Regions from separate parts of the Blautia sp. DFI.3.45 genome, predicted to be linked through region 3. Evidence: predicted binding sites of a transcription regulator. Region 3 holds the regulator's gene; each other region holds the start of a gene.

Region 1 (11,329 bases), on a different contig from region 3:
TCTCACAAAGACTGATCGGTCTGGGAAGAATTTTGGATTTATCATTTGTATAAAGAGATACAAACTGTCCCGGTTTCGCATCTGCTGCGATTCTGTCAGTCTGGATCCACATACTGTAAATGCCTGCACCAATGCTCTTCTGACTTACAACAGTGCAGATTTCTCTTGTCTTTTCGCTCATTTTATGCCTCCTAGCGATTGTTTAAAGCAGTACTGATGTCTTCGATCATATCTTTTACCGCCTGGCGGGATGCATCTGCATAATTTAATTCACCAAAGGAAGCATATTTTTCCTGTTTGTAAGCTGCAATGATTCCTCTGGAAGAGTTGACGATCGCACCAAGTCCGTCTTCATTAAAGAAATGAACAAGATCGGCACCTTTTCCGCCCTGTGCACCATATCCCGGTACCAGGATGAAGGTTTTCGGCATGATCTTACGGAGAGTTTTTCCCATTTCCGGATAGGTTGCACCTACTACAGCACCTACATAGCTGTATTCATTTCCCATATGTGATTCTCCCCACTGGGCAACCTTCTCTCCAACCCACTCATAAAGCGGACGTCCGTCAATGATTCTGTCCTGAAACTCTCCGCTGGACGGATTGGATGTTTTTACGAGTACAAAAAGCCCTTTGTTCTCTTCTTTACATACATCGATAAACGGGTTGACACTGTCAGATCCCATATATGGATTGATTGTCGCAAAATCTTCGTCAAAACCTGCGATTCTGTTACTTCCCACCTGAACTTTACCCAGATGTCCGACTGCATATGCAGCAGATGTGGAACCAATGTCACCTCGTTTGATATCTCCAATAACTACCAGACCTTTTTCTTTGCAATAATCAATGGTGTTCTTATATGCCATTAAGCCCGGAATACCAAACTGCTCATACATTGCGATCTGTGGTTTCACTGCAGGAATCAGATCGCTGATCGCATCAACGATTCCTTTATTATACTGCCAGATAGCTTCTGCTGCTCCCTCTAATGTTTCCCCCAGTTCAGAAAAAGCTTTCTTCTGAATATGCTGCGGGATATAGTTGAGCATCGGATCCAGTCCTACTACGATAGGAGCGTTTGTTTTTTTAATGTTTTTAATAAGTTTGTTGATCATGAGTCTTTCCTCCTGAATATTGATATGGTATTTTTATGCATTCTGGTATACAACTTTTCCATCACAGATTGTATAGAGAATTTTTCCCTTTACTTTCCATCCGTCAAATGGTGTGTTGCGTCCTTTGGAAGCAAATTCATTTTTATCTATTTTATATTCGTGATCAATGTCTGCAATGACAATGTCTGCCGGATGTCCCTTCTGAAGTGTACCTCTGTCACTTCCCAGAATCTGTGCTGGGTTCCAGCTCATTTTCTCAATAAGCTGTGAGATTGTAAGAATTCCGGTTTCTACAAGTGCAGTATAAGACAATGCAAAGCTTGTCTCAATTCCCACAATGCCAAAAGCCGCATTCCGGATAGAGCCTGTCTTCTCCGGCACTGCATGAGGTGCATGATCTGTACTGATCACTTTAAAGGAACCATCCTTCAGTCCTCGGATCAGTGCATCTACATCTTTCTTCGTACGAAGAGGAGGGTTCATCTTATAGTTTGGATCATCACATTTAATATCATCGGAAGTGAGGATAAAATGATGCGGGCAAACCTCTGCTGTGATATTGTCCAATCCCTCTTCCTTCACAATCTCCATCATCTTCGCAACACCTTCTGTGGAACAATGGCACAGATGCAGTCTTGCCCCTGTCTCTCTGGCAAGAAGAATATCTCTCGCTGCGATCACATCCTCAACTGCATTGCAGATACCTGGCAGACCAAGTCTCCGCGCATTCTCATCCTCATTCATACATCCATCACCGCGCAGATCAATATCCTCACAGTGAGCAAAGATCGGAACATTGAATTTCTCTGCCACTTCCATAGCTTCTTTGCAAAGTCTGGTATTCATAACAGATTTGCCGTCTTCAGATAATGCCGGGATTCCCGCTTTTACCATTCCTTCGATATCAGAAAGTTCCTGTCCCTTCTCCCCCTGCGTAATGGCACCTGCCTGGAGCACATGAATGCCGGCAAGCTGTTTTGCCTTATTATGCACATAATTTACACGATCCGGACTGTCAATTACCGGTGTTGTATTCGGCATTGCAACAACCGTTGTCACACCACCTCTTGCAGCAGCCCGGGAACCTGTCTCTATATCCTCTTTCTGTGTCTGTCCCGGATCTCTGAAATGAACGTGAAGATCGATCAGTCCCGGCATTACCAGACATCCCTTCGCATCTATTACTTTGTCGCTTTTATCTTTTATTTTAAGTTTCTCACCGATCTCGGTGATCACGCCATCTTCCAGATAAATATCGCCTTTTTTATCAGTGTCAGTAGCCGCATCTACGATACGTCCTCCCTGAATCAGAATACCCATGCAATTCTCTCCCTTCGTTGTCGTTTGACAATAACTTTCTGATATACATAATACACGAAACTTCTTCTTTTATAAAGCCTTTTTTTACTGATGTGCAGTCTTTTTTGCTTGACAATTCAAAATGCGGGAGATATAATCAGTTCATATCTGGATTATTTAATGTATAGTCACTGGTTTTTAGAGATTATATAACAGTATATAATCTGTAAAATCTGGTGATTTTTTTATTTGCCAGAAACTATATAATTTTTTTATTTTTTATGGAGGTAACAACATGAACAAGGGAACTGTAAAATGGTTCAACGCAGAAAAAGGTTACGGATTTATCACTGGTGAAGACGGTGCAGACGTATTTGTACATTTCTCCGCTATCAATGGTGAAGGATTCAAATCCCTTGAAGAAGGACAGGCTGTAACATACGACTTAACAGAAGGCGCTCGTGGTATGCAGGCTGCAAACGTTACAAAATTATAATTTATAATTTTTGTTAACGCGAGAGGATTGAATTCCGCACTTTTCTATACGGATTAAACCTCAAAAAAATCCCCGGATCATCCGGGGATTTTTTATTGCTTTTCTTCTGTGAATCCATCAGAGATTCAATTTCTATTTAGCATCTGCGCTGTCTGCATCCGTTGTTGAATCTGCTGTTTCTGCAGCTTTATCGTCTGCTACATTTGTATCATCTGCTTCTTCAGATTTATCTGCGGTTTCCGTTTCAGAATCATCTGCGGTTGCGTCTGCTGCATCAGCATCTTCACTGTCTGTATCAGTGGAAGCTGTTGTATCTTCTTCCTCCGCTGTATCTGCATCAGTGCTGTCTGTATCATCGGATGCATCTGTTGACAGATTCGAAATGTAATTGTCAAGTGCAGTAGTATCCATTACTGTATTCTGAACCACATTCTCTTTGGCTCCTGTCACTTTTACATATGCAGAATAACCAATCCATGCAACAATCACAACACAAATGAATGCCCAGGCAAACATTTCCAGTCCAAAAAGTACTTTTTCTTTTCTGTCTGTTTTGTTATGCAGTCCTTTTCTGGCCTTATAAGCATCGACTTTCTTCTGGCTCATGATAGATCTCCTTTGCATCAATATTTCGTATTTTCTGATTATAGCACACTTTACTGCAAAAGAAAACAATTAGTTTATACTGCAACGATCACTCCGCCGTCATTTGCATACATAGAACTTACACCCGCTGTATCAAGGACTACGATCTTTGCAAGTTTCATTCTCTCTTCAAAAGCCTCTTTGAGCACCTGTGCTCTTGCCGGACAATTGCAGTGACTGATGGCAAGAACCTTCTCTGCACTGTCCGGGGTTTTCTCGATTACCTGCTCTACAAGCTTGATCAGAGCACGATTCATACCTCTTGCCTGATCCAGCTGGCAGATATTTCCATCATCCGTAGAACCCATGACCGGTTTGATTTTCAATGCACTGGCCACTAACGCTTTCACTTTGCTCAGACGGCCGTTCTTTCTCAAAGTATCAAGATTCTCAAGTATAAAAAATGTATGCTGTCCTTCAATATAATGTTCCACAGTTGAAACAACTTCTTCAAAACTCATCCCTGCTTCTTCGCATTCCTGTATCTTCATTCCGATCAGGCTTTCCCCGATGGATGCGGAACGTGAATTAAACACATGTATTTTTTTATCCGGATGGTCTTCCATAATAAGATCTCTGCCAAGCAACGCACTGTTATAGGAACCACTCAGCTCAGAAGACAAAGTCACTGCATAAATATGCTCAGCCTCGCAGTCATATGCTCTCATATATCTCTCAGGTGACGGGCAGGCTGATTTCGGACATTCCGGGCAGGCTGCCACTTTATCAATAAACTCTGCCTGATCAAATGTTTCATCATCTATGATCTGTTCAGCTCCTACCATCAGAGTCAGTGGAATGGATTCAAAACATTCATCTTTCTTCCATTCGTCCAAAAGTTCTCCACAACTATCTATGATAATCTTATATCTCAATTATATCGTCCTCTTTTCCATTATATGTAGTATTCAATACCAGATATATCTTATCACACCGCTTTACGTTTGAAAAGACTTTTTAATAAAAACACTGTTCTTTTTTTCAAAAGTGCTTTATAATAAAAAGACGCTTCCCGCAAAGTGCAGGAAGCGCTGCCTGATCCACAAAATATGTTCAGAAATATGCAGCAATCCAGAAGTCTTTTTTAATTCTGAACAGCTGTAAATCATGTTATCAGAGAGGTGTTGTATGCTTGCTTTAAAAATTACTGATGTAAAAGATTTTATGAATAAACTCCTGATCGGTGAGGTATTTGACCGTTTTTCTCTTGTCGAGGCATCTGTGACAACCTTCAACACTTTTACCATAAACGGAAAACTTCATTACGATTTCTTTGATACTGACACAAAGGCTGCTTTTGAGGAGAATTCCACAGAATATTCCCTCTGGCATGATGTAAAACCTTATTGTTTTTCTATCATACGCGGCAGACGCACACCTTTGAATTTCAGGATTGTATTTGAACTTTCTCATGATCAGACACAGTCGTTGTTAAAAAATGAACAGCATATTGCAGATATTCCTGTGCAAAGCTTTTATCTGAATATCCGGTACAAGAACCAGTCCCTTTTATGTACAACAGGTGTTTCTTATACTTCATTCAGTCCGGATAAACGTCTGGAACATCTCTGGGATGATTCCATGACTGTTTTTCTCTCCAGTCATCACATTCCCTGTGAGAAATTATGAGTAGATTCTGTTATCAGTCTTTATCCGAATAACGCAGATAATAGACCAGAATATCTATAAACTCACTGTTCGTCGGTTTATCTGCCATTGTACACCCTGCCATTTCTTCCAGTGTATCCTTATGATTCATCCAACATAAGTTTACCAGTGTTCTTATGTTGTGTTCTACATTAGACGGCGTTGATTTATATTTTCTTGCAATGACCGGATAAATATCTTTGGTGACTTTTACCGGTCGCTCATAAATTTTCTGTGCCATTTCTACTGCATCCACAACATAATAATATCCTTTATACTTTGATGTTGCACCCAATTTTCTAATAACTCCATAAACTGCACTCATACATCGTTCCTCCTGTAACTTCCATAATCTGTGTTTTTACAGATTTGGATATCTCATTTATTTACACACATTTCTCTATAAGTAAATGAAAGTCACGATATTGGCTGCCCGGAAGCACCATTGCAGTCACTATTCTCTGTAACCCGTTATATTTTCTGCGGATTCGGCATATTCATTAAAATATCGGCAACTTAATAATAGGAATTCATAAGACATTTGTCAATACCAATGTAATTGTTTTCCACAAAAATAAGGAGCAAAAGTTATTCTCCGCTCCTTATTTGATATTCTGCTATTCTGACAAGCGTATCTGTCCTCTCATTGATCTGCCGGCAAATTGCCTGCTTTCTATCTTATTTTGCAACCATCAGCAAGATTTCATTGCTTCTCTGAACAAATCTGGTCATTTCGTCCGGTGAAAGCTGTTTATGGCTCATCATCGCAAGGTCATACAGCTGTTCACAGATAAGCGGAGCCTTGTCAGATTCCTGATTCTCTGCCAGATATTTAACCAATGGATGATTCGCATTCAGAACCAGTGTTTCCTGTCCGCCAAACATATTCGGATCCATTCCATACATATTATACATCTTCATCATATCCTGCATACGGCGGCTCTCTTCGGAAAGAGTCATCATTGCTGATACATTTTCATTTTTCAGATTCTCAACATGTACTTCCAGTTTATCTTTATTAAGGCTCTTGCGGAAAAGTTCTGTCAGTGCTTTGACAGTTTCTTCATCTGCAGTACCCTCACCCTTCATTTCTTCGGTCAGATCAGCATCAATACGCTTAAACTGTACTTCCTGATGTTTCTGCTCAAGACTGGAAATAAATGCACTGTCAATATTATGCTTCAGGATAACGGCATCTTTTCCTGCTTCCGTAAACATATTGATATACTGACTCTGCTGAACTTCATCAGTTACATAGAAAATTACTGTCTTCTCAGGTTCTTTCGCTTCCGCAGTGTCTTTGTTTTCAGACTCTGCTGCATCTTCTTTCTTTTCTTCTGTCTGAGCCTCAGTTTCTTCTGTTTCTTTTTTATTCTCTTCAATGCAGTCCTTTAATGTGAGATATTTGCCATCAAGATTCTTAAAGAGTACATAATCTCCCATTTTTTCTGCAAACTTAGTATCTTTAATACAGCCATATTTAATAAACGGGCTGATATCATCCCAGTATTTCTCATAAGATTCTCTGTCAGTCTTGCACATTCCGGTAAGCTTATCTGCCACTTTTTTGGAAATGTATTCAGAAATCTTCTGTACAAATCCGTCATTCTGCAATGCGCTTCGTGACACGTTCAATGGAAGATCCGGACAATCGATCACACCTTTCAGAAGAAGCAGGAATTCAGGAATTACTTCCTTGATATTATCTGCGATAAATACCTGATTGTTATAAAGTTTGATCGTTCCTTCAATGGAATCATACTCTGTATTGATCTTCGGGAAGTACAGGATACCTTTTAAATTAAACGGATAATCCATATTCAGATGTATCCAGAATAACGGTTCCTTATAATCCATAAATACCTTGCGGTAAAATTCCTTGTATTCATCATCTGTACATTCATTTGGATGCTTCATCCAGAGCGGATTAATATCACTGATAGAAACCGGACGTTTATTGATCTTTACTTTATCCTTTGCAGGAGAAATTTCAACAACTTCCTTTTCACCTTTATCATTTTCTTTTTCTTCTGTCTTTGCTTCCTCATGAATATGTTCAACAACTACATCATCGTCTCTTAACTCAGATTCATCAATTGTCTCATATTCCTGAGGTGCATTTGCTTTGGAAAGGTAAATATGAACCGGCATGAAGGAACAGTATTTCTCAAGAATCTCACGCATACGGTACTCATTTGCAAATTCCAGGCAGTCTTCATTCAGGAACAGGGTGATTTCTGTACCAATCGTATTCTTGTTACCTTCCTGGATATCATATTCTGTTCCGCCATCGCAGGACCAGTGTACAGGCTGTGCACCTTCTGTATAGGAAAGTGTATCAATATGCACTTCATCCGCTACCATAAATGCAGAATAAAATCCAAGTCCAAAATGACCAATCATCTGATCATCTGTAGTTTTGTCTTTATATTTCTCAAGAAACTGAGTTGCACCTGAAAAAGCAATCTGGGTAATGTATTTCTCTACTTCATCAGCAGTCATGCCAATACCATTATCGATGAATTTCAGAGTTTTCTCATCAGGATTAACAATTACCTGAATCTCCGGTTTGTATCCTTCCGGAAAAGTATATTCTCCCATTACTTCCAGTTTTTTCAGTTTAGTGATCGCATCGCATCCGTTGGAGACCAGCTCTCTTACAAAAATATCATGATCGGAATATAACCATTTCTTGATGATTGGGAAAATATTTTCACTGTTAATTGATAAATTTCCATGTTTTACAGCCATGCTGTCCACACTCCTTTTTGTTTTTAATCATTTGCCGCAACTTTATCTGTCAATATACTGCATTCTTATCTGCTCTGCCTCCGGAGTCAAAACTATCCTCTCCTGTTTATCCTTTGAAATAGCTTTTGACTCCTGTAAGTTGCTTCTCTGAAAGATATAGTAATACCATTTATTCCAAAAGTCAAGAAAAAATTAGCACTCACTAAAAATGAGTGCTAATAATTTTATATTTTACATATTCCCCTGTATTTTTTTCTTCAGATAACTCTTATTTCTTTCGTCTTTTGTATACCACAACTCCCACAATACATCCTGCTGCAATCGCCAGAATAATCACAAACGGTGTGATATTAGTCGTATCTCCTGTCTTTACCGCTGATTTCGCAGTTGCTCCATTCGGCTGTGGAGTCGGAGTTGCAGTTACAGTCTGCGCCTGTGTAATACTGAAATTCACCTGTTTAGTATCCTGCTCCCCTGTATTCTTCCATTCACTTCCATTATACTTCTGACGGTCAAATGTAACTGTCAATGTGTAGGTTCCGGCCTTCGTAATTCCAAATGCAGCAGTATAAGGTGCACTGCTCCAGCTATTTGTATTGATCACTTTCCAGTTATACGGTACATAGCGGACATCTCCCTTTCCCGGACTTTCATTGTCCATACCCGCTCCGACTGCTGTAAATGTAATCTTTGACTGTGTTGTGTATCCATCTGAACTGATTCCTGTAATCTTATTATCTGTCGGATCTGCAATTTTCGCCTTGCGGGCAGCTTTAACCGTAAACTGAACTTTCACTTCTGCACTGATCTGCTGTTTATTATCAATCACAACTGACTCTGTATAGGAGCCGGCCTTTAAACCCTCCTTCGGGCGGATTTTAAATGTACAGCTCTCCCCCGGTGCAAGCTCTGTGGCTGAAAGTTTCCCGATTTTAAAGTTTTTACCTGACGGTGCATTTAAAGTTACATTTGTATTCCCCTCATTCGTCACTGTAACTTTCTGCGCTTCCGGTGCCTCACTATATCCTTCTTTTGCTTTTCCAAAATTCAGTTCTTCCGGTGTTACGGATAATTTATAAATCTTTTTCACTTCCGAAACAGTCGCAGAAGCTTTGATTGTTGTCAATACATCCTCCTGTCCTTCCGAACTGGTCTGGGCTATCTGAATACTGTCCAGGTAATTGCCGACTTTCAGACCGTTCACCGGTACTGCTGTAAATGCAGCAGAATCTCCCGGCTCCAGCACTGATGCCGAAAGTTCCCCAATATCAAAATACTCTGCATATGGCTGCATCAGCGAAACAGTTGTATTTCCTGTATTGGTAAGTGTAATGGTCGTCGCTTCAGGAGTATCATAACCTTCCTTCAGATCATCATAACTGAAAGATTCCGGATCTGCCTGAACTGCTGTGATCTGTTCCTGTTCTGCCTCTTTTACAGATACTTCCGCAGTTACCTGCGCTGCCACTTCCGAATCCTCTTCACTTTCAAATATCAGGGTATCACTGTAATCCCCCTTCGTCAGACCGGTTTTTGGCTGTACCATGAACATAAGAGAATCACCTTTTGCAATCTGTATTCCTGATACAGCTTCACTTCCATCTTCGTTCATCACCTCAAAATAATCTGATTTCGGTATCTTTAAAGTGACAGTTCCATCCCCTGTATTTGTTACGGTTACGGACAGTGTCTCATTGGCCTGTGTATAATTTTCTTCGATATCGCTGAAATTAAGACTTCCTGTATTTACCTCAAGAGACTGTGCCTCAAGAGATGCATCTGCATTGTCACCTGCCGATGGAGCCTCGCTGTCATCCGGCGTCTCTGTCGGTTCTGCAGAAGGCTCATCCGAAGGCTTCAGATCTTCGTCATCTGATGAATCATCCTCACCTTCAACTGTAATCTTCGCTTCAAAAGAAACCTCAATACCTTCTTCCGTCCGGTATGTGATCATATCATCATATTCACCCGGTTCCAGTCCTTCTCTCGGCTGTATCCATACGCTTACAGATTCACCTGCACTCAGCGGTTCTGTAATATCCTGAACCATAAAATGTTCCGGACTGATCTCCTGAAAATTCAAGTTCTCATTTCCGGTGTTCGTAATCTGCACATACTGTGCTTCCACATCCTCAAGATCACTCTTTACTGTTCCAAAATCACAAATCTGATCTTCGCTGTCCTCTACAGTGGCAGTCGCTTCGTAAGTCTTTTTATCTTTATCATCTTCACCTGCTGCCTGTCCATCTTTCTCTGATCCATCTGTCTGCACATTTCCGTTCTCATCCACCTGCAGCTGATCTTCTGTATAAATTTTCATCTGGGAATCATCAGTACCTTCTGTTGTTTCCTCCGGCTGACCTTCTGTGTTCTGAGATCCATCTTCCTGTTCATTTCCTGCATCCTGCTGTACATCTTCTGTTCTATCTGTGTCCTGATTTTCAGAATCCTGACTGCCTTCTGCATTATCTGCTGTTTCTTCCAACTGTGCATTCTCTGTTCCATCTGCCGTTTCTGCCTGCTGTGTATCCTCTGCTTTCGCCTCTTCTTCAGTTGCAGCTACCTCTAACGTCTTTGCAGTAAGAGTACCTGTCAGTCCGCTTCCATCTACAGGGGTCAGATCAAGCACCAGTCTGCATCCCAGATCATCCTGAGTGATCGTATAGGTCTTCTCAGTACCTACCTGTGTTAACTCCTTCTCCCCTGTCTGTCTTGACCAGGAAAAAGTGAAATCTTCATCTGTAACCTCTTCCGGTGTAACCTTTGCATAATCTGCACTCACTACTACGCCTACAGCTGCCAGTCCCTTAATCTTAAGCTTACCGCCCAATTCTCCTGACGGAGCTGCCGCAAAAACCATGGATGGAATCATTGAAATAACCATCATCACAGTCATTACAACTGCAAGAAATCTCTTTCTCTCCATCTGTAGTCCTCCTTTTCATTTATAATAAGATTTGTAATTATTCAGCAGCCGCTCTGAAGGTACTGAATAATTACAGTTCTGTGATGCTTCTGTGTCTGTCTGCCCTTTTCATTCCCATCACAGACCACAACATCGTTTTTCTCTGTATAAAAGCATTATAGCATCACATTTTCCGGAAATGTAATCTGTATTTTCTCCCTTAAAACAACTTCAGCCCCTGAGTATCAGAGTTCAATTTTCTCCAATATTCAGGGACCGAACTGTGTTTTACAGTTATTTCTCCGATATATCACGTGATATCCATAATTTGACCGAACAGTTTTTATCCTTCTACTATCAGATATTTTCCATCCGGCAGAGCAAATACTTCACTTGCATCTTCCAGTTCTTCATCTGACATTCCTTCCACATCAGCGCCTGACTCTTCCAGATATTCTCTCACTTCTT
Region 2 (11,329 bases), on a different contig from region 3:
GGAAAGGATCTTTACCGGAAGCTCAGATCCGTCTGCCATATAAATTTTTGCAGGTTTCTGATTCGGGTTACAGCCATATTTTAATTCGAATTCTTTCATTATATAAATCCTCCGTATGAACCAAATAAGTATTTTAAAATTAATTCCTGTAAATAATTTCTTACTGCGAAAGCATCATCTTATGTTCACAATAATCTATGAGCACTATCTGTACTCAGTAAGTGACTATTATTTATTCTTATTAATGATCTTGCTTTCGTACTTACCTGTCTCAATATCAATATATCTTACAAACAGAGATACTTTGTTATCTTCGTTCAGGCTGTTCCAGAGAAGTTCTGCAAACTCATCCATATCATCCGGAATTGCTACCAGTTTCGGTTCGCCTTCAAAGCTTGGAAGTGGATTTCCGTCACATTTATAAGTATGGATGAAATGTCCCTCTCCTGCAATGGCATTCTCGTATGCAAATGTGTATCTGTTACATGCATCCGGATTTCCGTTGTTGCTCTTGAGAATTGACATTGCATAGTTGAATTTTCCGTTCTCTACGTGCATAACACCGGAGATACGAGGTGTATAGTTCGGACCGTCCGGCTCGAATTCTCTGCTTCTTAAGGACTGCTCAAAAGTAAGCTGATGATCCATTCCCTCATAAATGGTATCTGTCTGATCTCCGTTAGTTACGATTGTTTTGTTTCCCAGTACACGTACAGGTGCATAGATGATCAGACTCGGATCTGTAAGTTTGGACGGATCAAATGCCTGGGTACGGATTCCCTCACCATCCTCTACAAATACTCTGTTTCTGCTGTTCTCGCTTCTGCCCATGATGAAATAAGCTGTCACTGCTTTCTTACCGTCTGCGGAACGTCCAATCACAATTCCTCTGCCAGGATAGGAATTCTCTTTCAGTTCTTTTTCCAGTGATAACATTTCCATAATTTTTCTCCTTTTCGTTAAAAATAAGGTTAAAAAAAGCCTGGGAAACCTATTTATTCATTGAATAATTTCCAGGCTGCCCAGGCGGTCGGCTCATATACTCGCTGCACTCCCTGTAGGTAATCCTACTTCCGCCAGTCATGCAGGCACTGTCGTGAAAAAAAATCACACGTTGTTATTATAGTACAATACTTCTTTGTGGATTTCAAGGCAAATTTTTTTGTACTGTGCTGAATTTTCGTTTTACTGAACATCCTGCAAACCATAATCAACATCAATCTGCGCCGCAATATCCGATTTCATCTGTATCCATGCATCCGGATTCTCCACATAATATTTCGGACAGTTTTTTCCGGTAACATCATAATGCCGGATCACGTTCTCTGATGTAAGCCCAAACCGCACGCACAACCACGCAGAAAGCTTCACTGCCGAATCATAAGTTGCCTCATTAAATTTCCCCGTCTCATCCGGATGACAGCACTCGATGGACAAAGTATCTACATTACGTGAGTTCGTCGCATAGGACATCTCTGACGTAGGAATACACTGCACCACTTCCCCATCCAGCCCCACTACAAAATGACTGCTCACCTTTGTGTCATGAGTAGTCGCCAGATTCTCAAAGTAGTTCCTGTTTGCAATGGCTGTTGCCCCCGGATTTGCAGTATAATGAATGGCAATATACTGTACACTCTCAATAGGAATCTGCGGTCTGGAATATTCATTCGGTGTCAGCAGTTCCACATCTATGTACGGCGCCCCTTCTTTTTGCCATTGTTCCGGTCCGCCTGAAGAATCCGCATTATCTGTTCCTGACTGTTCCGCATCAGAAATCATCGTGTCAGAATTATGTAAAAAGTCCCCAATACTCCATCCATTTTCACTGGCCCGATTTATTATGATCCACCCGATCAGAACTATGATCACGAGCAGCATAAGGCTCATAAGAATTCTCTGATTTCTCTGCCTTACTCTGCTGCTCTTTCGTCTTTTCGACCTGCTGTTTTTCTTTTTTACTGCAGTTTTCCCTGTTCTGGTATCTGTTTTTTTCTTTTTGTTTGTATGCTTTTGCATTTTTACCTTCTCTTACGGGATTTTACTCCCTGCCAAAAATACCCCGGCCGGCATGCCTGGAAATCTTATTTCTTTCCATCAGCAGCCAGCCGGGGCATATATTACACCTGAAATTTATTATTTGTCATCTACGCTATAGTTCGGAGCTTCTTTTGTGATATGAATATCATGTGGATGAGATTCCTTAAGAGATGCAGCAGAAATCTTGATGAATCTGCCTGTTTCTTTAAGCTTCTCAATAGTTTCTGCTCCACAATATCCCATACCGGAACGGAGACCGCCCATGAGCTGGAATACAGTATCCTCAACATGTCCTTTGTAAGCAACACGTCCTTCTACGCCTTCCGGAACAAGTTTCTTCGCATTCTCCTGGAAGTAACGGTCTTTACTTCCGTTCTCCATAGCTGCGATAGATCCCATACCGCGGTATACTTTATATTTTCTGCCCTGATACAGTTCGAATGTTCCCGGGCTCTCGTCGCATCCTGCAAACATGCTTCCCATCATGCAGACATTCGCACCGGCTGCGATTGCCTTTGTGACATCTCCGGAATATTTGATACCACCGTCTGCAATGATCGGGATTCCGTATTCTTTTGCAGCTTCGTAGCAGTCCATAACAGCAGTGATCTGCGGAACACCGATACCTGCAACAACTCGTGTGGTACAGATAGATCCAGGTCCGATACCAACCTTAACTGCATCTACACCGGCCTCGATCAGAGCCTTTGTCGCAGCACCTGTTGCTACGTTACCTGCGATTACCTGCAGTTCCGGATATGCTGCCTTGATCTCGCGTACAGCCTTCAGAATGTTCTCTGAATGTCCATGTGCAGAATCAATTACGATCACATCTACAGATGCCTTTACAAGTGCATCAACACGTGCAAGTACATTAGCAGTGATTCCTACCGCAGCACCGCAGAGAAGACGTCCCTGCTCATCCTTTGCAGCCAGAGGATATTTGATCTGTTTCTCAATATCTTTAATAGTAATTAAGCCTTTTAAGTTAAAGTCATCATCTACAATGGGTAATTTCTCTTTACGTGATTTTGCCAGAATCTTCTTGGCATCTTCCAGTGTAATTCCCTCTTTGGCTGTAATCAGTCCCTCAGAAGTCATGCACTCTTTAATCTTCTTGCTGAAATCTGTCTCAAATTTCAGATCACGATTAGTAATGATTCCGACCAGTTTTCTGCCCTCTGTGATCGGCACACCGGAGATACGGAACTTTGCCATTAACTCATCTGCGTCCTTAAGTGTATGTTCAGGAGATAAATAGAAAGGATCTGTGATAACACCGTTCTCAGAACGTTTTACCTTGTCTACCTCTTCTGCCTGCGCTTCAATGGACATATTCTTATGAATAATACCAATACCACCCTGTCTCGCCATAGCGATCGCCATGCGATGCTCGGTTACTGTATCCATTCCTGCACTCATCATAGGAATGTTCAGTTTAACCTTCTTTGTTAAGTAAGTTGTGACATCTACCTGATTCGGAATTACCTTTGAATATGCCGGAACTAACAGCACGTCATCAAAAGTAATGCCTTCACCAATGATAGTACCCATTGCATTTCCTCCCTTGCGTATATGAAATTAAATTACTATTGTAATGTAAAAAGGAACCAGCAACTGGTCCTTTTATTTTCAACAAGTGTAACAAAAATCAGATTCTATGTCAATCCAAAAAAACTTTGCTCGGTGCTGAATTTTTCATAGCCTGTGCAAGTGCCTCATCCGGTTCCAGGATGATCTTGCATAAATTTCCGTCCAGTCTTGTGATAACACCAAAGCGTTTATGCTCTGGATTTCCTGATGAAAAGTCCAGTACTTTCATGTTCTGGTTTCCGTTGTAATAGTCCATTCTGTGGGAATCCAGCGGTGCTGCCAGATCTGCTTCTGATAATTTGAAGCTCTTTACTTTCTTTCTTTTTGTCTTTGACATGATCATGTCGATGTCAAAATCGCCATTGATAAACAGATATTCATATTCTACATCTGTTTTCGGGATTACAAAATAGCATGCAATTCCAAGCGCTACGGCAATGATCAGTGCCAGCGGTGTGATGATAAGTCCGGCAAATACTGCCAGCACTGTCAAAACGATCAGACCGTATTTGAGCAGGCTGTCTTTAGCCGTCTTATCTTTCTTTACCAGTAATTCTGAATACAAGTCGCCCATTGTTTCGTCTCCTTTTCATTTGTTCAGCTGTTGAAAACAGCTTTTTTTGCACAGCATATTTAACAATTATATTTTATTCATCATGCTGTTTTTCTGCATTATATCACAAAACGGAACCATCGTCTATGACGACGGTTCCGTTTCACATATTCCACCTGTACTATGTACTATTGTTACTGTTCACACACCACTGTTCCGCGAGGTGTTTTGGCATGAATATGCCAAAATCCCGAGACATACAAGCCAAAATTCCATTGCCGCAGGCAATCTGGAATGAATTTTGGCTATGTTACTGTGAACGGAATGAACAGTAACATACTATTTTTATCTGAGCATACTGCAGTATAATTTTATCGTTTATTAAAAATTACATCATTCCCATTCCCGGGTTAGCAGCCGGTGCAGGTGTGTCTTCTTTGATAATTGCAACAGCAGATTCTGTTGTAAGTAATGTAGACGCAACGCTTGTAGCATTCTGAAGAGCACTTCTTGTAACCTTTGCAGGATCAAGGATACCTTCGCTTACCATATCTACATATCTTTCGTTCAAAGCATCAAAGCCGATTCCCGGTTCGGATTCTCTTACTTTGTTGATGATTACGGAACCTTCAAGTCCTGCATTTGCAGAAATACGGAACAGAGGAGCTTCCAGAGCTTTCAGGATGATATTTGCACCTGTCTTCTCGTCACCTTCCAGAGTTGCTGCAAGTTTTGCAACTTCTTTGGATGCGTGGATGTAAGCAGATCCGCCACCTGCGATGATACCTTCTTCTACTGCTGCTCTTGTAGCTGCAAGAGCATCTTCCAGACGAAGCTTAGCTTCTTTCATTTCTGTCTCAGTGGAAGCACCAACACGGATAACAGCTACGCCGCCAGCCAGTTTTGCAAGTCTTTCCTGTAATTTTTCTTTATCAAATTCAGATTTTGTTTCTTCAATCTGTCCACGGATCTGAGCAACACGGTTTGCGATTGCATCTTTGTCACCCATACCGTCAACGATAACTGTGTTCTCTTTTGCAACTTTAACAGATTTTGCACGTCCTAACTGCTCCATAGTTGCGTCTTTCAGTTCCAGACCAACTTCTTCGGAGATTACCTGGCCGCCTGTAAGGATTGCGATATCCTGAAGCATTTCTTTTCTTCTGTCACCATATCCCGGAGCTTTGACAGCTACTACCTGGAAGGTTCCTCTTAATTTGTTTACGATCAGAGTTGTAAGAGCTTCACCCTCTACATCTTCAGCAATGATAAGAAGTTTCGCACCAACTTTTACGATCTGCTCCAGTAATGGAAGGATTTCCTGGATGTTGCTGATCTTCTTGTCTGTGATCAGGATATATGGATCTTCCAGATTTGCTTCCATTTTTTCCATATCTGTTGACATATATGCGGATACATATCCACGATCGAACTGCATACCTTCTACAAGGTCAAGTTCTGTGTGCATTGTCTTGGATTCTTCTACTGTGATAACGCCATCTTTGGAAACTTTTTCCATAGCATCTGCTACTAACTGTCCAACAGTCTCATCGCTTGCGGAAATAGATGCAACGTTTGCGATCTGTTTCTTGCCGCTGATTGTCTGGCTCATGTTCTTGATTGCTTCTACAGCTACATCTGTAGCTTTCTTCATTCCTTTTCTGAGGATGATCGGGTTAGCGCCTGCTGCCAGGTTTCTCATTCCTTCGTGAACCATAGCCTGTGCAAGAACAGTAGCTGTTGTTGTACCATCACCTGCTACATCGTTTGTTTTGGAAGCAACTTCTTTGATCAGCTGTGCGCCCATGTTTTCAAATCCATCTTCCAGTTCAATTTCTTTTGCGATTGTAACACCGTCGTTTGTAATAAGCGGAGCACCGTATGGTTTGTCAAGAACTACGTTTCTTCCTTTCGGTCCTAATGTTACTCTTACTGTATCAGCTAATTTATTTACACCAGCTTCAAGAGCTGCTCTGGCTTCTGCGCCGAATTTAATTTCTTTTGCCATGATAATATGACCTCCTGATTCAAATTTTGATCTCTATGAATTTTTTCTGATACTTAGCCGGTATTTCATGTTACATCCTGTAAATATTATCTTATAAGTATCTTCATTTATGTTTTCTATTTTGATATTGCTTATTTAACAATTGCAAGAATATCATTCTGTTTTACGATAATGTATTCTGTGCCATCCATCTTTACTTCTGTTCCTGAATATTTGGAGTAGATAACTTTATCACCTACAGCTACTTCCATTTTTACTTCTTTGCCGTCAACAACTCCGCCAGGTCCTACAGCTACAACTTCTGCCTGCTGTGGTTTCTCCTGTGCCTGTCCCGGAAGAACGATTCCGGATTTTGTTGTTTCTTCTGCTTCAACCTGTTTTAATACAACTCTGTCACCTAAAGGTACTAATGTCATGATCTATATCCTCCTTTATTCTCCAACTAAAGCTTTCCTGTTACCGTACTCTTTTCGTTATCGCAAAATATCCGGTAACTATTTCGGCACTCTGTCTGATTCTGCCGATTTTTGCTAGCACTCATTTACTTCGAGTGCTAATCACTGTCCTTATATTATTGAAAATGAGTCGATTTCGCAAGTGCTTTTATCATTATAAAATAATCTATATTCTCTTTTTTACTTATATATACTCTTTTTTTCTTTTGTTTTCTTAATTTACAAATAATTTTGTCATAACAAGTCCGGAGAGCTTTATTATGTTATAAGCATATTACGGAGTAATTTTCTTTAACATAAAATAAAAAGACCGTCCACCATACAGCAGACAGCCTTCTTGCATTCATTATTTATGGAAGCTTCTATATCAGGATTTCTTATTTCTCTGAGCTTTAATCTCTTCCAGTTCATCAAAGATGACTTCATTCAGCACTTTAATGTAGGTTCCTTTCATACCGGAAGATCTGGATTCGATCACACCGGCACTTTCAAACTTCCTCAAAGCGTTTACGATAACAGATCTGGTGATTCCCACGCGGTCTGCGATCTTACTTGCAACCAGGATTCCCTCATCTCCGTCAAGTTCATCAAAAATATGGATGATCGCCTCCAGTTCGGAGAAAGATAAAGTATTAAACGCAGATTTCACTACCTGCTGCTTTCTGTCCTCCTCAGCATTCTCTTCATGAACCGCTCTCATCATCTCAAGCCCTACAACGGTTGTTCCATATTCACTGACAATAATATCTTCAATGTCATATGGTTTCTCATAACGATACATAAATACAGTACCCAGTCGTTCCCCTGCAATATCTATCGGATTAATGATTCCCTGATAACTGCTTGATACATGTTCAAATCCCAGTGTCTGAAGATTTACATTCTCTTTTGTTGACAGGACACCCAGAAATCTCTCGTTTAACAGGGAATCTACATATCCGCCAACCTTGTCCTCGATCAGTTCAGTGATCTCCTCTACTCCCGGGCATAAACTGACACCCAGAACCTTTCCTTTTTTACTGAGAACCAGAATGTTGGAACTCAGTGTCTCCATCAGAACCTGACAGATGTCATTAAATACCACTTTGCTGGAACTGCTGTTATGCAGAAGTTTATTAATTTTTCTTGTTCTATCCAGCAGCTGAACACTCATATTGTCCTCCTTTCACCCTGTACATATCCGAAATCTTTCTGTCATTATTTCATAAATGAGCAGTCACTTTCTTTTGCTCGCAAGGAAGATTCAGACACACATGGTCATTAACATTACTGATACTTTGATTTTACACGTTTTAAAGTCAAATTACAAGACAAATTTTACTATTTTTTTATTTATTTTTGCTTTTCTGAAAATAGATTCCTTTTATAATATTATTCAATAAATATCATCATCAAAAGTTCAAAGGATTGAAGACAAAAAGTCAGAAAGTCACTGACTGTAAGACAAAAAACGGAACTGTTGCATTAATGAAATTCATTTTCAACTGCTGCAACAGTCCCATTTATAACATTTACAATCCGTTATTATTCTTTCTCGTCCTTTGCCTCTACATATCCACATGTCTCCTGGCTGCAGACAAGCTTATTCCCCTTTTCCACCATATAGCTTCCACATTTCGGGCATTTCTTTGCTGATGGCTTCTGCCAGGACATGAAATCACAATCCGGATTATCCTCACACCCGTAGTACTTACGTCCTTTTTTGGTTTTCTTAAGCACAATCTCTTTTCCACATTTCGGACATGCCACCCCGATCTTCTCAAAATATGGTTTGGTATTTTTGCATTCCGGAAATCCCGGACATGCAAGGAATCGTCCATGAGGACCATATTTGATCACCATATGTCTGCCACAGTTTTCGCAGATCACATCTGTCACTTCATCCTGAATATCAACCTTTTCAAGTTCTTCCTCTGCAGCATCTACATCCTTCTTCAGATCCGGATAGAAGTTGCTTACTACTGTCTTCCACTTTACAGTTCCTGCTGCCACACAGTCCAGAAGCCCTTCCATAGTCGCAGTGAAGTTTACATCTACAATACTCGGGAAAGCCTGTTTCATAATATTATTGACAACTTCCCCCAACTCTGTAACATACAAGTTCTTCTGTTCTTTTGCAACATAACGGCGGCTGATGATCGTTGTGATCGTCGGCGCATAGGTACTTGGACGTCCGATCCCCAGTTCTTCCATAGTCTTGACCAGAGATGCCTCTGTATAATGTGCAGGCGGCTGCGTGAAATGCTGTTCTGGTTTCAGTTCCTTAAGACTAAGCTTCATTCCTCTTTCAAGACTCTGATTCAGAACATTTCCTTTTTTCTGGTCCTCTTCATCTGTGTATACAGACATAAATCCGTCAAATATGATCTTGGAGGCAGAGACTGTAAAAATATACTGGTCTGCACCAATCTTTACAGATGTTGTTTCGTATTTTGCAGGAGCCATTCTGCTGGCCGCAAAACGTCTCCAGATAAGCTGATACAGTCTGAACTGATCTCTTGAAAGAGATTCCTTCAGTACAGCCGGTGTACGGCTGATGTCTGTAGGACGGATCGCTTCGTGAGCATCCTGGATCTTCTGTCCCTTTTTCACAGCTTTCTCAGACTTTGAAACATAATCCTCTCCGTACTGAGCAGTGATATATTCTCTTGCAGCAGCATCTGCTTCCTCCGAGATTCGGGTGGAATCTGTACGCAGATAAGAAATCACACCTACCGTTCCATTTCCTTTGATATCAATTCCTTCATACAGCTGCTGTGCCAGACGCATTGTCTTCTGTGTGGAAAAGTTTAAGGTCTTGGCTGCTTCCTGCTGTAAGGTACTTGTAGTAAAGGGAAGCGGTGCATTCTTGATCCTCTCGCCTTTCTTTACTTCATTGATCTCATATTCTTTATCTTTCAGAGAGGCCAGAAGTTTATCCATTTCCTCTTTGCTGTGGATATCCATCTTTTTATCTGTTCCATAAAACTTCGCCTGCAACGGTTTCTTCTCACCCTTCACCTGAAAATCTCCCTCCAGGCTCCAGTATTCTTCCGGAATAAACGCATTGATCTCATCTTCTCTGTCACAGATGATACGAAGCGCAACAGACTGTACGCGCCCCGCACTTAAGCCTCTCTTGACTTTTGCCCAGAGAAGCGGGCTGATGGTATAACCTACCATACGGTCAAGCATACGTCTTGCCTGCTGTGCATCTACCAGATCCATATCCAGGTCTCTGGCCTGTTTGATTGATGATTTTACTGCTGTCTTGGTAATCTCGTTAAAGGTAATCCTGTGCATCTTCTTCGGATCTTCTTTTAATGCCTGCATCAGATGCCAGGAAATTGCCTCTCCCTCGCGGTCAGGGTCAGTTGCAAGATAAATCTTATCTGCTTTCTTTGCAGCCTTGCGAAGCTTTGCAAGCAGTTCTCCCTTTCCTCTGATCGTTATATATTTGGGTTCAAAATCATGCTCAACATCAATTCCGAACTGACTCTTCGGGAAATCACGGACATGTCCGTTAGAAGCTTCCACATCGTAATTCGCACCGAGAAATTTCTTTATTGTTTTCACTTTTGCAGGTGATTCTACTATCACCAGATATTTCGCCATGCTACCTCTCCTAGTCGTAATCTGTTATTCTTCACAGTGTCCCTGAACGGGCACATTGCCTGACAGCGATATTGTTACATATGAAAATCGCCCTGCGCCGCAGAAACGTGAAGCACAATAATCATAAATCGTCAACTGTCTTTTACATAATAATGTCTCCCGCTCTCTCTTATGAGCCCCCGCAGTGTCAGTTCCACAAGACAGTTGCTTACCTGTGCCGGGGAAAAGCCTGTTTTTCTCACAATGTAGTCGGGATTTTTTGGTCGTAAATCGAGACAACTATACACCATATTCAAATCTCTTGCAAGTCCCAAGTTGTTTTTTTCACCGTTTTGTGTTACTTTTTCCATCGAAATTCCAAGTTCTTCCAGCATAATTTCCGGACAGTATGCAATCCCTGCGCCGTCGTAGATCAGCTTATGGCAGCCTCTGCTGAGTTCATCTGTCACTGCCCCCGGAATCGCATAGACCATCTTTCCCTGTTCCAGTGCAAATCCCGCAGTGATCAGCGAACCGCTGTTTTCTTTTGCTTCCACTACCAGAACCGCGTCTGACAAAGCACTGATGATCCGGTTTCGCGCCGGGAAATGCCAGGAAACAGGTCCTGAACCCAGTGGACATTCACTGATGATCCCGCCATTTTCCCATAAGATCCTCTCATAGAGTTTTCTGTTAGATTTCGGATAGCATACATCAACACCACTTCCAAGCACCGCAAATGTAGGCATCTTTCCTTCCAGTGCGCCTTTATGTCCTTCTGAATCAATGCCAAGTGCCATACCGCTGATAATCTGGACTCCAGCTACACTTAACGCTTTCGCATACCGGAATGCCTGCATCCTTCCATAAGGACTGCACATTCTGGCACCGATCACTGCCACCGTTCTTCTCTTAGGATCAGGAAGTCTGCCTTTTACATAAAGCTTTGCCGGCATGGAGGAATACTGCTTCATTATCTGAGGATATTCCGGATCTGATTTCTCAATACATCGTATCTGACCTGTACTGTATTCTTCTGTATGATTATTTTTCACATCAGTTCTTTCCATATAAAATACCTCACTGACCTTTATTTTATGACAGAAT
Region 3 (11,329 bases):
ACAGTGGGAAAGAGACGATATTTCTCCTGCTATTCTGATTGGTAGCTCCTATAATTATTTTGCAGTCAGCAAAAAACGCCCGGATTTGAAAGAAGAGCTGGATCAGGTAATGCAGAAGATAGAGAGGGAGAATCCTTTTTATACAGACGATCTTTATAAAAGGTATCTCTCTGCAAATTCCCTTGAAACTCTTACGGATGAGGAACAGAACTGGCTGGAACAGCATGGGGCGGTCAGGATTGGATATCTGAAAAATGATGTGGGTATCAGCCTTGTGGATACGGAGTCAGAGAAACCGGTAGGAATTATTAACGATTATATTAGTCTGGTATCCGGTTATCTGGGTGAACAAGCCATAGAATTTCAACTGACAGGTTTTGAATCCCAGGAGAAAGAGCTGCAGGCATTAAAGGATAACAGGATTGATATGATTTTTCATATGAACCAGAATCCATATGAAGCTGAGCAGAATGATATTGTATTGTCAAATACTGTTTTTGAAATTAATGTTGCAGTACTCACCGGTGTTAAGAAGTTTGATGAAAATAAAGAGAATACAGTAGCAGTGAGCAGGAATAACCTGCTGGGGAAGTGGTATATTTCTTTTAATTATCCATTCTGGAAAATAAAGGAATACGACTCATCTGCTGAGGCCGATAAAGCAGTTCAAAGTGGAGAGGCAGACTGCTTTGTTGTGAAGGCAGGACAGTCATTAAAGACACTGGAGGACAGCAAAATGCGCAGTATTTTTCTTACGAAATCCGGCGCTTCCTGCTTTGCGGTCACCAGGGAAAACACAACATTAATGAATATCCTGAACAAAACCATTCAGACTCTGCCTGCTTCCAGACTTTCCAGTCAGTTTTACGTATATGAAAACGCACCGGGCAAGGTTACTCTGGCAGAATACATAAAGGATAATCTGCGGGTAGTTTCCATTTGGTTTGTAAGTGTGGTCTTGATTATTGTATGGATTATAGTTTATCTGCTGATACAAGCGAGAAAAGCCAAGATTCAGGCAGAAAAGGCTAATGCCGCCAAATCAGAGTTCCTTTTCAATATGTCTCACGATATCCGGACACCCATGAATGCCCTGCTGGGATACAGTGAGCTGATAAAAAGGGAACTGACTGATCCGAAACTTCTGGATTATCAGGAGAAGATGGAACAGTCCGGAAATCTGCTTCTGTCTATTATCAATAATGTGCTGGACATGGCCCGGATTGAAAGCGGTAAGGTGGAACTGGATGAAGATTATGTGAAGATCAGAGATATTTATCAGGGAATTTACAAAATTTTCCAGGCGGAAGCGGAGAAAAAATGTATTCACCTTAAGATGGAATATGATGTCAAGCATGAGCACGTAATCTGCGATGAGACGAAGAACAAGGAAATTTTCCTCAATCTGATCAGTAATGCGGTAAAATATACAGCTTCAGGGGGAAGAGTTACCATAAGGATCACAGAGCTTGACTGTGACAGGAAAGACTATGTGCGGATACGGACTCAGGTAATTGATACAGGTATCGGAATGAGCGAAGAATTCCTTCCATCTCTCTTTGAGGCTTTTGCCAGGGAACGAAATACAACAGACGGAAAGATTGCGGGAACAGGTCTGGGAATGCCGATCATAAAGAAGTATATTGATATGATGTACGGAACTATTGAAGTAGAAAGTAAGCAGGGAGAAGGAAGTAAATTTACAGTTACCCTGGAATACAGGATTGCTGATAAGAGCTACTATGAACAGGATACGGAAAAATCTTCAGATGTGGATGAAACAGACAGAATCAGCGGAAAACATATTTTGCTTGCCGAGGATAATGATCTGAATGCGGAAATCGCACAGTTTATCCTGGAGGATATGGGACTTATGGTTGATCGTGTTGAGGATGGAGTTCAGTGTGTGTCAAGGATAGAACAGAAACCGGCAGGCACCTATGACCTGATCCTTATGGATATTCAGATGCCGAACATGGACGGCTACAGGGCAACTGAGATGATCCGCGGACTGTCAGATAAAGACAAAGCCACTATTCCAATCATAGCCATGACAGCCAATGCCTTTGAGGAAGACAGAAAAAAGGCACTGGCAAAAGGAATGAACGGACATATTGCAAAACCTGTTGATGCAGAAAAAGTTGAGAAGACTATTTGTTCGGTTTTAGGCAGCCAGAGTGAACAGTAACGCGACACGTTAAAGTACAGAACAGGTATTCGCTTGCTCTGTACTTTTTTTATATGGGATGATATACTGAAAATATAACCATATTAAACATATTTCAATTTTTGATAAGTGAAATTTGATTAAAACAGGAGAATATTATGGATCATTTTGAATTGCATTCCGAGTACAAGCCAACTGGAGATCAGCCTCAGGCAATTGAACGTCTGGTCAGAGGCTTTAAAGAAGGCAACCAGTTCGAAACTTTACTGGGTGTCACAGGCTCCGGTAAGACCTTCACTATGGCGAACGTCATCGCCCAGCTTAATAAACCAACCCTCATCCTCGCCCACAATAAAACTCTCGCGGCGCAGCTTTACGGTGAGATGAAAGAATTCTTCCCTGAGAACGCAGTGGAATATTTTGTCTCCTATTATGACTACTATCAGCCGGAGGCTTATGTCCCGTCTTCAGACACCTATATTGCCAAAGACTCCTCCATCAATGACGAGATTGACAAACTCCGTCTCTCGGCCACAGCCGCAATGTCAGAGCGGAAAGACGTAGTGGTCATTTCCTCCGTTTCTTGTATCTACGGATTGGGTTCCCCTCAGGAATTCTTTGACATGATGATCTCTCTGCGTCCGGGAATGACCAAAGACCGGGATGAGGTAATCCGGGAACTGATCGACATTCAGTACACCAGAAATGAGATGGACTTCCACCGAAGCACCTTCCGTGTCCGTGGAGATACTTTGGAAATTTTTCCTGCCAACAGCTCCGATACAGCCGTGAGAGTAGAATTTTTCGGAGATGAGATTGACCGTATTTCAGAAATTGATGTACTGACAGGAGAAATCAAATGCCAGCGTTCTCATATCAGCATCTTCCCTGCATCCCACTATGTAGTGCCAGCAGAACAGATCCAGAGAGCAGCTGTAGCAATAGAAGAAGAATTAAAAGAACGTGTAGAGTATTTCAAAAGCGAAGACAAGCTTCTGGAAGCCCAGCGAATCTCAGAACGCACCAATTTCGACATTGAAATGATGAAAGAAACCGGATTCTGTTCAGGAATCGAAAATTATTCCAGACATCTGTCAGGATTAAAGCCCGGACAGCCGCCATACACACTGCTGGACTATTTTGGAGATGACTTCTTACTTATTATAGATGAATCTCATATCACAGTACCTCAGGTAGGAGGAATGTACGCCGGTGACCAGAGCAGGAAGCAGACATTGGTGGACTATGGTTTCCGTCTTCCTTCGGCAAAGGACAACCGTCCTTTAAGCTTCGAAGAATTCGAATCCAAACTGGATCAGGTCATGTTTGTATCTGCCACTCCAGGACAATATGAGTATGATCATGAACTCCTCCGTGCAGAACAGATCATCCGTCCAACCGGACTCCTGGATCCGAAAGTAGAAGTCCGCCCCATTGAAGGCCAGATCGATGATCTGATCGGAGAAGTAAACAAAGAAGTGTCAAAGAAACACAAAATCCTGATTACCACTCTCACCAAACGAATGGCAGAAGACCTGACAGAATATATGAAAGAAGTAGGAATCAGAGTCCGTTACCTCCATTCCGATATCGATACCTTAGAGCGTGCCCGCATTATTCGTGATATGCGTCTGGATGTTTTTGATGTTCTGGTAGGAATCAACCTTCTTCGAGAAGGCCTGGACATCCCGGAAATCACCCTGGTAGCAATCCTGGATGCAGACAAAGAAGGTTTCCTCCGTTCCGAAACCTCCCTCATCCAGACCATCGGACGAGCTGCCCGAAATAGCGAAGGTCACGTGATCATGTACGCAGACAACATGACCGATTCCATGCACAAAGCCATCACCGAAACCAACCGCCGCCGAACCATTCAGGAAGCCTACAACAAAGAACACGGAATTACTCCGACTACTATCAAAAAAGCAGTCCGCGATCTCATCGCCGTATCCAAAGCAGTAGCCGAAACCGAAGTCCGACTCCAGAAAGACCCAGAGTCCATGACCCGTAAAGAACTCACCAAACTCATCGCCCAGGTAGAAAAACAAATGCGCGCCGCAGCCGCAGACCTCAACTTTGAACAGGCCGCTGAACTACGTGATAAAATGATCGACCTGAAAAAGAATCTGGATATTTTAGACAAATAGTGCTATAGAAGAGGCGATTCGCCTCCCAGGCGAGAGCCCCGCCTGTATAATCGTCCTGAACAGCCAGCGGGGAGAAATTATTGATATTGTGTGCATTTGCAGGATGCTTAGAGATACTTAGTCTGCAGAAATCTGCGTTATGAGCCGGCTGCATCACCTGTCTGAGCGGAGTCTGCGACGGAGCGAGTTTGACAAGCCGGCTCATGCCTTTAGCAGATTTCTGCAGACTTAGTATCTCTTAGCGTCCGAAACCGCACACAATATCAATAATTTCTCCCCGCGTCCCCTTTCTATAACATAATCCTAATAACCCCTATTGTTCATAAAATAACAAAAAATTCACAAAATAATATTGACAAACCAAATCAAGAGTGCTATCTTATGAGCATAAGGTGTTAGCACTCCTAAAACATGAGTGCTAACAAACCAAAAACAAAGGCAGTAAAGGAGTGGAACTTCATGGATCAGGAATTAGATGATCGTAAAAAGAAAATACTAAAAGCCATCATCAAAACCTACATGGAAACAGGCGAACCGGTGGGTTCCCGGACCATTTCCAAGTTTGCAGATTTAAATGTAAGCTCTGCCACCATCCGGAATGAGATGTCAGACCTGACAGATATGGGATATATCGTACAGCCCCACACCTCAGCCGGAAGAATTCCTTCTGATAAAGGTTATCGCCTCTACGTAGACGAGCTGATGAAAGAAAAGGAATCAGAGGTTCAGGAAATCAAGGATCTCATGATAGAGAAAACTGACAAACTGGATAAAATGTTGAAGCAGGTAGCAAAGGTACTGGCCTCCAATACCAACTATGCAACAATGATCTCTGTTCCACAGTACAGCGGAAGCAAGATTAAATTCATCCAGCTTTCCCGTGTGACACCCCTTCAGCTTGTGGCAGTAGTAGTGAGTGATAACAATGTCATCCGAAACCAGATCATCAATCTGGATGAGGAGATGGACGATCAGACAATCCTGAAATTAAATCTTCTTCTTAACACCAACTTAAATGGGGTGCCCATTCAGGATATCAACCTGGGAATGATTGCCCGCCTGAAAGAACAGGCAGGTGTACATGGCTCTGTGGTTGGCACAGTCCTTGATGCAGTGGCAGACACCATCCAGGTAGACGAAGACGATATGCAGATATATACTTCAGGAGCAACCAACATTTTCAAGTATCCGGAGCTTGCAGACACAAGCAAAGCGAGCGAGCTGATTTCAGCATTTGAAGAGAAGCAGGATCTGGTAGACCTGGTGAAAGAGAGAATGTCTGATACAGAGAACACAGGAATTCAGGTGTACATTGGTGATGAGATGCCGGTGCAGACCATGAAAGACTGCAGTGTAGTCACAGCCACTTACGAACTTGGAAAAGGAATGCATGGTACCATCGGTATCATCGGTCCCAAGCGTATGGATTATGCAAACGTAGTTGACAGCCTGAAGGCTTTGAAAGTCCAGCTGGACGAACTGATTAAGAAAGAGAGTTAGAAAGGCGGTAATAGAGAGTGTCAGAAGAAACAAAGAACACAGCTCAGGAAGAAGAGACAACAGATACTCCGGTAACAGAAGAAACTGTTGAGAATGAACCTGAAGTTGTAGAGAACGGCGAAGCAGAAACAGAGGAAATCCCGGTAGAGGACGGAGACGAGGAAGCTTCCCAGGATGACAAGAAAGACAGCAAATCAAAAACTTCTTTCTTCGGCAAGAAGAAAAAAGAAAAAGATAAATTTGAACAGCAGATTGAAGAACTTACAGACAGGCTGAAACGAAACATGGCTGAATTCGATAACTTCCGTAAGAGAACGGAGAAAGAGAAATCCAGTATGTATATCATCGGAGCCAAGGACATAGTTGAGAAAATGCTTCCGGTTGTGGATAACTTCGAGAGAGGTCTTGCACAGGCACCTGAAGGAGATTCTTTTGCAGATGGCATGAAGATGATCTACAAACAGCTGATCACCACATTAGATGAGCTGGGCGTGAAACCGATTGAAGCAGTGGGTAAGGAATTTGATCCGAACTTCCACAACGCAGTAATGCATGTGGAGGATGAAGAAGCTGGTGAGAATATTGTGGTAGAAGAATTCCAGAAGGGTTACACCTACAAGGATTTCGTAGTCCGCCACAGTATGGTAAAAGTAGCCAACTAATTTACATGAAAATATAGAATATATCAAATCTAGTTGAAAATAAACAGGAGGAACAAGATTATGGGAAAAATCATTGGTATTGACTTAGGTACAACAAACAGCTGTGTAGCCGTAATGGAAGGCGGACAGCCAACAGTTATTGCTAATACAGAAGGCGCAAGAACAACACCATCAGTTGTCGCTTTCACAAAAACAGGAGAACGTCTTGTAGGTGAACCTGCAAAACGTCAGGCAGTAACAAACGCAGAGAGAACAATCTCTTCCATTAAAAGAGAGATGGGTACTGACTATCGTGTAACAATCGACGACAAGAAATATTCTCCACAGGAAATTTCCGCTATGATTCTTCAGAAACTGAAAAAAGATGCAGAAGGATACCTTGGTGAGAAAGTTACAGAAGCAGTTATCACAGTTCCTGCATATTTCAATGATGCTCAGCGTCAGGCAACAAAAGATGCCGGTAAAATCGCAGGTCTTGATGTAAAACGTATCATCAACGAGCCAACAGCAGCAGCTCTTGCATATGGTCTTGACAATGAAAAAGAACAGAAGATTATGGTATACGATTTAGGTGGCGGTACATTCGATGTATCTGTGATCGAAATCGGTGACGGCGTTATCGAAGTACTTTCCACAGCAGGTAACAACCGTCTTGGTGGTGATGACTTCGACCAGAAAGTTACAGATTACATGCTTGCAGAGTTTAAGAAAGCAGAAGGCGTAGACTTAAGCAATGATAAGATGGCACTTCAGAGATTAAAAGAAGCTGCAGAGAAAGCAAAGAAAGAGCTTTCTTCCGCAACAACTACAAACATCAATCTGCCATTCATCACAGCTACAGCAGAAGGCCCGAAACACTTCGATATGAACCTTACAAGAGCTAAATTCGATGAATTAACACATGACTTAGTAGAAATGACAGCAGAACCGGTACGTCGTGCACTTTCAGATGCAGGTATCACAGCATCTGAACTTGGCCAGGTACTTCTGGTTGGTGGATCTTCCCGTATCCCGGCTGTTCAGGATAAAGTAAGACAGTTAACAGGCAAAGAGCCAAGCAAGAACCTGAACCCGGATGAGTGTGTAGCACTTGGTGCTTCTATCCAGGGTGGTAAACTTGCAGGTGATGCAGGCGCAGGTGATATCCTTCTTCTGGATGTTACTCCACTGTCACTGTCCATCGAGACAATGGGTGGTATCGCAACAAGATTGATTGAGAGAAATACTACAATTCCTACAAGAAAGAGCCAGATTTTCTCAACAGCAGCAGACAACCAGACAGCAGTAGATATCAACGTTGTACAGGGTGAGCGTCAGTTTGCAAAAGACAACAAATCCCTTGGCCAGTTCCGTCTGGACGGAATCCCGCCAGCACGTCGTGGTGTTCCGCAGATTGAAGTTACATTTGATATCGATGCAAACGGTATCGTAAATGTATCTGCTAAGGATCTTGGAACAGGTAAAGAACAGCACATCACAATCACAGCTGGTTCTAACATGTCTGATTCCGATATCGACAAGGCAGTAAAAGAAGCTGCTGAGTTTGAAGCACAGGATAAGAAACGTAAAGAAGCAATCGATACAAGAAACAATGCTGATTCCATGGTATTCCAGGTTGAGAATGCACTGAAAGAAGCCGGAGACAAGATCGATGCTAATGATAAAGCTGCTGTAGAAGCAGACCTGAACGCACTGAAAGATTTACTGTCTCAGACTGCAAATGCAGAAGAGATGACAGATTCTCAGGTAGCAGATATCAAAGCTGCTCAGGAGAAGATGATGGAAAGTGCTCAGAAGCTTTTCGCTAAAATGTATGAGCAGACACAGCAGGCAGGCGGCCAGGCAGGACCGGACATGAATATGGGCGGCGGTGCAGCAGGCAGCACAGATGCAGGAAACAACGATGATGTTGTAGATGCTGATTACAAAGAAGTATAATGTGACATTTCTGTAAAAGCAGAGATTTGCAACGGAAATATCAATAATAACTGTTCAGTGGGAGAGTCTCTCTCACTGAATAGTTGTGTTATAAATAAAACGGGTATAGGATTAAAATCATGGCTGATAAGAGAGATTATTATGAAGTCTTAGGCGTGGACAAAAGCGCCGATGACGCAACACTTAAAAAAGCATATCGTAAGCTGGCCAAGAAGTATCACCCGGATGTAAATCCAGGAGATAAAGAGGCTGAGGCGAAATTTAAAGAGGCAACAGAGGCTTACACCATCTTAAGCGATCCGGAGAAGAGAAAACAGTATGACCAGTTTGGCCATGCGGCTTTTGAAAACGGTGGCGGAGGTGCCGGCGGCGGCTTCGGAGGTTTTGATTTTAACGGTGCTGATATGGGTGATATCTTCGGCGATATTTTCGGCGATTTATTTGGCGGCGGCAGCAGAAGCAGACGTGCCAATAATGGTCCGATGAAGGGAGCTAATCTCCGCGCACGCGTAAATATTACTTTTGAAGAAGCTGTCTTTGGCTGTGAGAAGGAACTGGAGATCGTACTGAAAGACGAGTGTACCACCTGTCATGGAACAGGTGCGAAGCCGGGTACTTCACCGGTAACTTGTCCGAAATGTCATGGAGAAGGTCAGGTTGTTTATACACAGCAGTCCATGTTTGGAATGGTGCGTAATGTACAGACTTGTCCGGATTGTCATGGATCAGGTAAGATCATCAAGGATAAATGTACTTCCTGCCGCGGAACCGGATATACGTCTTCAAGAAAGAAGATTCAGGTATCTGTACCTGCAGGTATTGACAATGGTCAGAGCATCCGCATCCGTGAGAAGGGTGAACCGGGTACAAACGGAGGTCCGAGAGGCGATCTGCTTGTAGAAGTAAATGTTGCACGTCATCCGATCTTCCAGAGACAGGATATGAATATCTTCTCTACTGCGCCTCTTACATACGCGCAGGCAGCACTGGGCGGTACTGTACGTATCAACACAGTGGATGGAGAGGTTGAATATGAAGTGAAACCCGGAACTCAGACAGACACAAGGATCCGTCTGAAGGGAAAAGGTGTACCGTCTCTGAGAAACAAGAATGTACGTGGCGATCATTATGTGACTTTCGTTGTGCAGGTTCCTACAAACCTCAACGAAGAAGCAAAAGAAGCACTGCGCAAATTCGATGAGGCGTGTGGTAACCGTCCGAAATCAAAAGATTCTGATGATTTTGAAAAACCGGAAAAGAAGAAAAAGAGTTTCATGGATAAATTAAAAGAGACTTTTGAGGATTAATTATAAAAGAAAATTAAAGAAAAGAGGTTTACCCTCTTTTCTTTTTTTGTATAGTCGTGTATATTGAAGAGTAACGGTAAAAATCAGATGAACAGACAGGAATAAAAGTTTCCTGAGAAATGGAGAGATATTTGACAAAAACAGAGAAGATCGCAGCTTTTCGGGAGAAGTATCTCCCTGTATGGGTAATTTTGCCGCTGATAAGCATTTTTGTATTAAACTGTCTTATTTACTGGGGAAGCGGAGTACTGACAGCAGACAGATATCATTTTGATTTTACCATGTCACTGGACAGGGCAGTGCCGTTAATACCACAGTTTATCTGGATTTATATTCTGGCATTTCCTTTTTGGGCAGTGAATTATATTCTGGCTGCACAGAGAGGAAAAGATGGATTTTATCGGTTTGTGGCAACTGATCTGACTGTTCATATTACATGTTTTATTATTTTTCTGGTTTTGCCAACTACCAATGTCAGACCTGAAATTGCAGGAACTACATGGTCTCAGCAGATGCTTAAGTTTGTTTATCTTATGGATGGTGGAAACAGTCCGTCTAACTTATTTCCGTCAATCCATTGTTATGTAAGCTGGCTGAGCTGGCGCGGAGTCAGTAAATCAGAGAATATTCCAAAATGGTATCAGCATTTTTCACTGATTTTTGCAATACTGATCATTATTTCTACCCAGGTGCTTAAACAGCATTATCTGGTGGATGCCATTGCCGGAGTTGCACTGGTAGAATTGGCGTGGAGATTTTACAGCAAAGGAAACCGCCACGAGATATTCAGACATTTTTTTGAAAAAATAAGTGAAGCATGCAGTCGGTGGGTAAATAAGAATTGACTGGATGTGGTGAGATGCTACATTATGGGAATAGCTGCAGAGTAACAGAGAATGGGCCAGACATATTTTGGGATGATAATAGTTAATTATATAACATAAAGAAATGGAGACAATTACATGAAGTGGAACCGTTTTACAGTAAAAACGAAAACAGAAGCAGAAGATATCGTTATCAGCACACTTGCAGAAGTCGGCATTGAAGGCGTGGAAATTCAGGACAAACAGCCTCTGACTGAGGAAGACAAGGCTCAGATGTTTGTAGATATTATGCCGGAAGGACCAGCAGATGACGGCATTGCCTATCTGAATTTTTATCTGGAAGAAGATGCAGACAAAGAAGCAATCCTGAAAGATGTTCGTGAAGCATTAGATGACCTGAAGAATTTTATGGACATCGGGGAAGCTACCATTGAAGAATCTCAGACAGAGGACAAGGACTGGATTAATAACTGGAAACAGTATTTCCACCAGTTCTATGTAGATGATATCCTTATCGTACCGTCATGGGAAGAAGTAAAAGCAGAGGATAAAGACAAGATGATCCTCCACATTGATCCGGGTACAGCCTTCGGTACAGGTATGCATGAGACTACTCAGCTTGTGATTCGCCAGTTAAAGAAATATGTAACACCGGATACAGAGATGCTTGACGTAGGAACCGGAAGCGGTATCCTTGGTATCGTTGCCCTGAAACTTGGTGCGAAACATGTACTGGGAACAGACCTTGATCCATGTGCAGTTCCTGCAGTTGCAGAGAATAAAG

Evidence for each region. Region 3 encodes HrcA, which represses chaperone genes, less so after heat shock. Its sites were predicted from a motif close to TGTTAGCACTCNNNNNNNNNGAGTGCTAACA; they were not measured.
Region 1: the regulator HrcA is predicted to act here: its motif matches at 8,147-8,177, upstream of htpG (molecular chaperone HtpG).
Region 2: the regulator HrcA is predicted to act here: its motif matches at 6,723-6,753, upstream of groES (co-chaperone GroES).

Annotation. Positions count from the first base shown of each region.
Region 1 covers NZ_JAJDMI010000039.1:4,815-16,143, reverse strand. The annotation lists gene LJE09_RS12785 (dihydroorotate dehydrogenase electron transfer subunit) at 1-181, opposite strand, end outside; gene pyrF (orotidine-5'-phosphate decarboxylase) at 192-1,118, opposite strand; gene LJE09_RS12775 (dihydroorotase) at 1,152-2,438, opposite strand; gene LJE09_RS12770 (cold-shock protein) at 2,713-2,913, shown strand; gene LJE09_RS12765 (hypothetical protein) at 3,046-3,519, opposite strand; gene LJE09_RS12760 (DegV family protein) at 3,594-4,433, opposite strand; gene LJE09_RS12755 (DUF5721 family protein) at 4,687-5,187, shown strand; gene LJE09_RS12750 (sporulation initiation factor Spo0A C-terminal domain-containing protein) at 5,201-5,530, opposite strand; gene htpG (molecular chaperone HtpG) at 5,884-7,956, opposite strand; gene LJE09_RS12740 (hypothetical protein) at 8,225-10,882, opposite strand; gene LJE09_RS12735 (glyoxalase) at 11,205-11,329, opposite strand, start outside.
Region 2 covers NZ_JAJDMI010000028.1:32,734-44,062, forward strand. The annotation lists gene LJE09_RS10995 (phosphoribosylaminoimidazolecarboxamide formyltransferase) at 1-99, opposite strand, end outside; gene LJE09_RS11000 (IMP cyclohydrolase) at 229-942, opposite strand; ZMP/ZTP riboswitch at 1,014-1,094, opposite strand; gene LJE09_RS11005 (peptidoglycan recognition protein family protein) at 1,186-1,890, opposite strand; gene guaB (IMP dehydrogenase) at 2,137-3,594, opposite strand; gene LJE09_RS11015 (DUF6106 family protein) at 3,704-4,207, opposite strand; gene groL (chaperonin GroEL) at 4,575-6,194, opposite strand; gene groES (co-chaperone GroES) at 6,326-6,610, opposite strand; gene codY (GTP-sensing pleiotropic transcriptional regulator CodY) at 7,017-7,802, opposite strand; gene topA (type I DNA topoisomerase) at 8,174-10,243, opposite strand; gene dprA (DNA-processing protein DprA) at 10,375-11,292, opposite strand; gene LJE09_RS11045 (YifB family Mg chelatase-like AAA ATPase) at 11,313-11,329, opposite strand, start outside.
Region 3 covers NZ_JAJDMI010000032.1:24,299-35,627, reverse strand. The annotation lists gene LJE09_RS11785 (transporter substrate-binding domain-containing protein) at 1-2,188, shown strand, start outside; gene uvrB (excinuclease ABC subunit UvrB) at 2,326-4,314, shown strand; gene hrcA (heat-inducible transcriptional repressor HrcA) at 4,774-5,814, shown strand; gene grpE (nucleotide exchange factor GrpE) at 5,832-6,476, shown strand; gene dnaK (molecular chaperone DnaK) at 6,537-8,414, shown strand; gene dnaJ (molecular chaperone DnaJ) at 8,534-9,721, shown strand; gene LJE09_RS11755 (phosphatase PAP2 family protein) at 9,853-10,566, shown strand; gene prmA (50S ribosomal protein L11 methyltransferase) at 10,684-11,329, shown strand, end outside.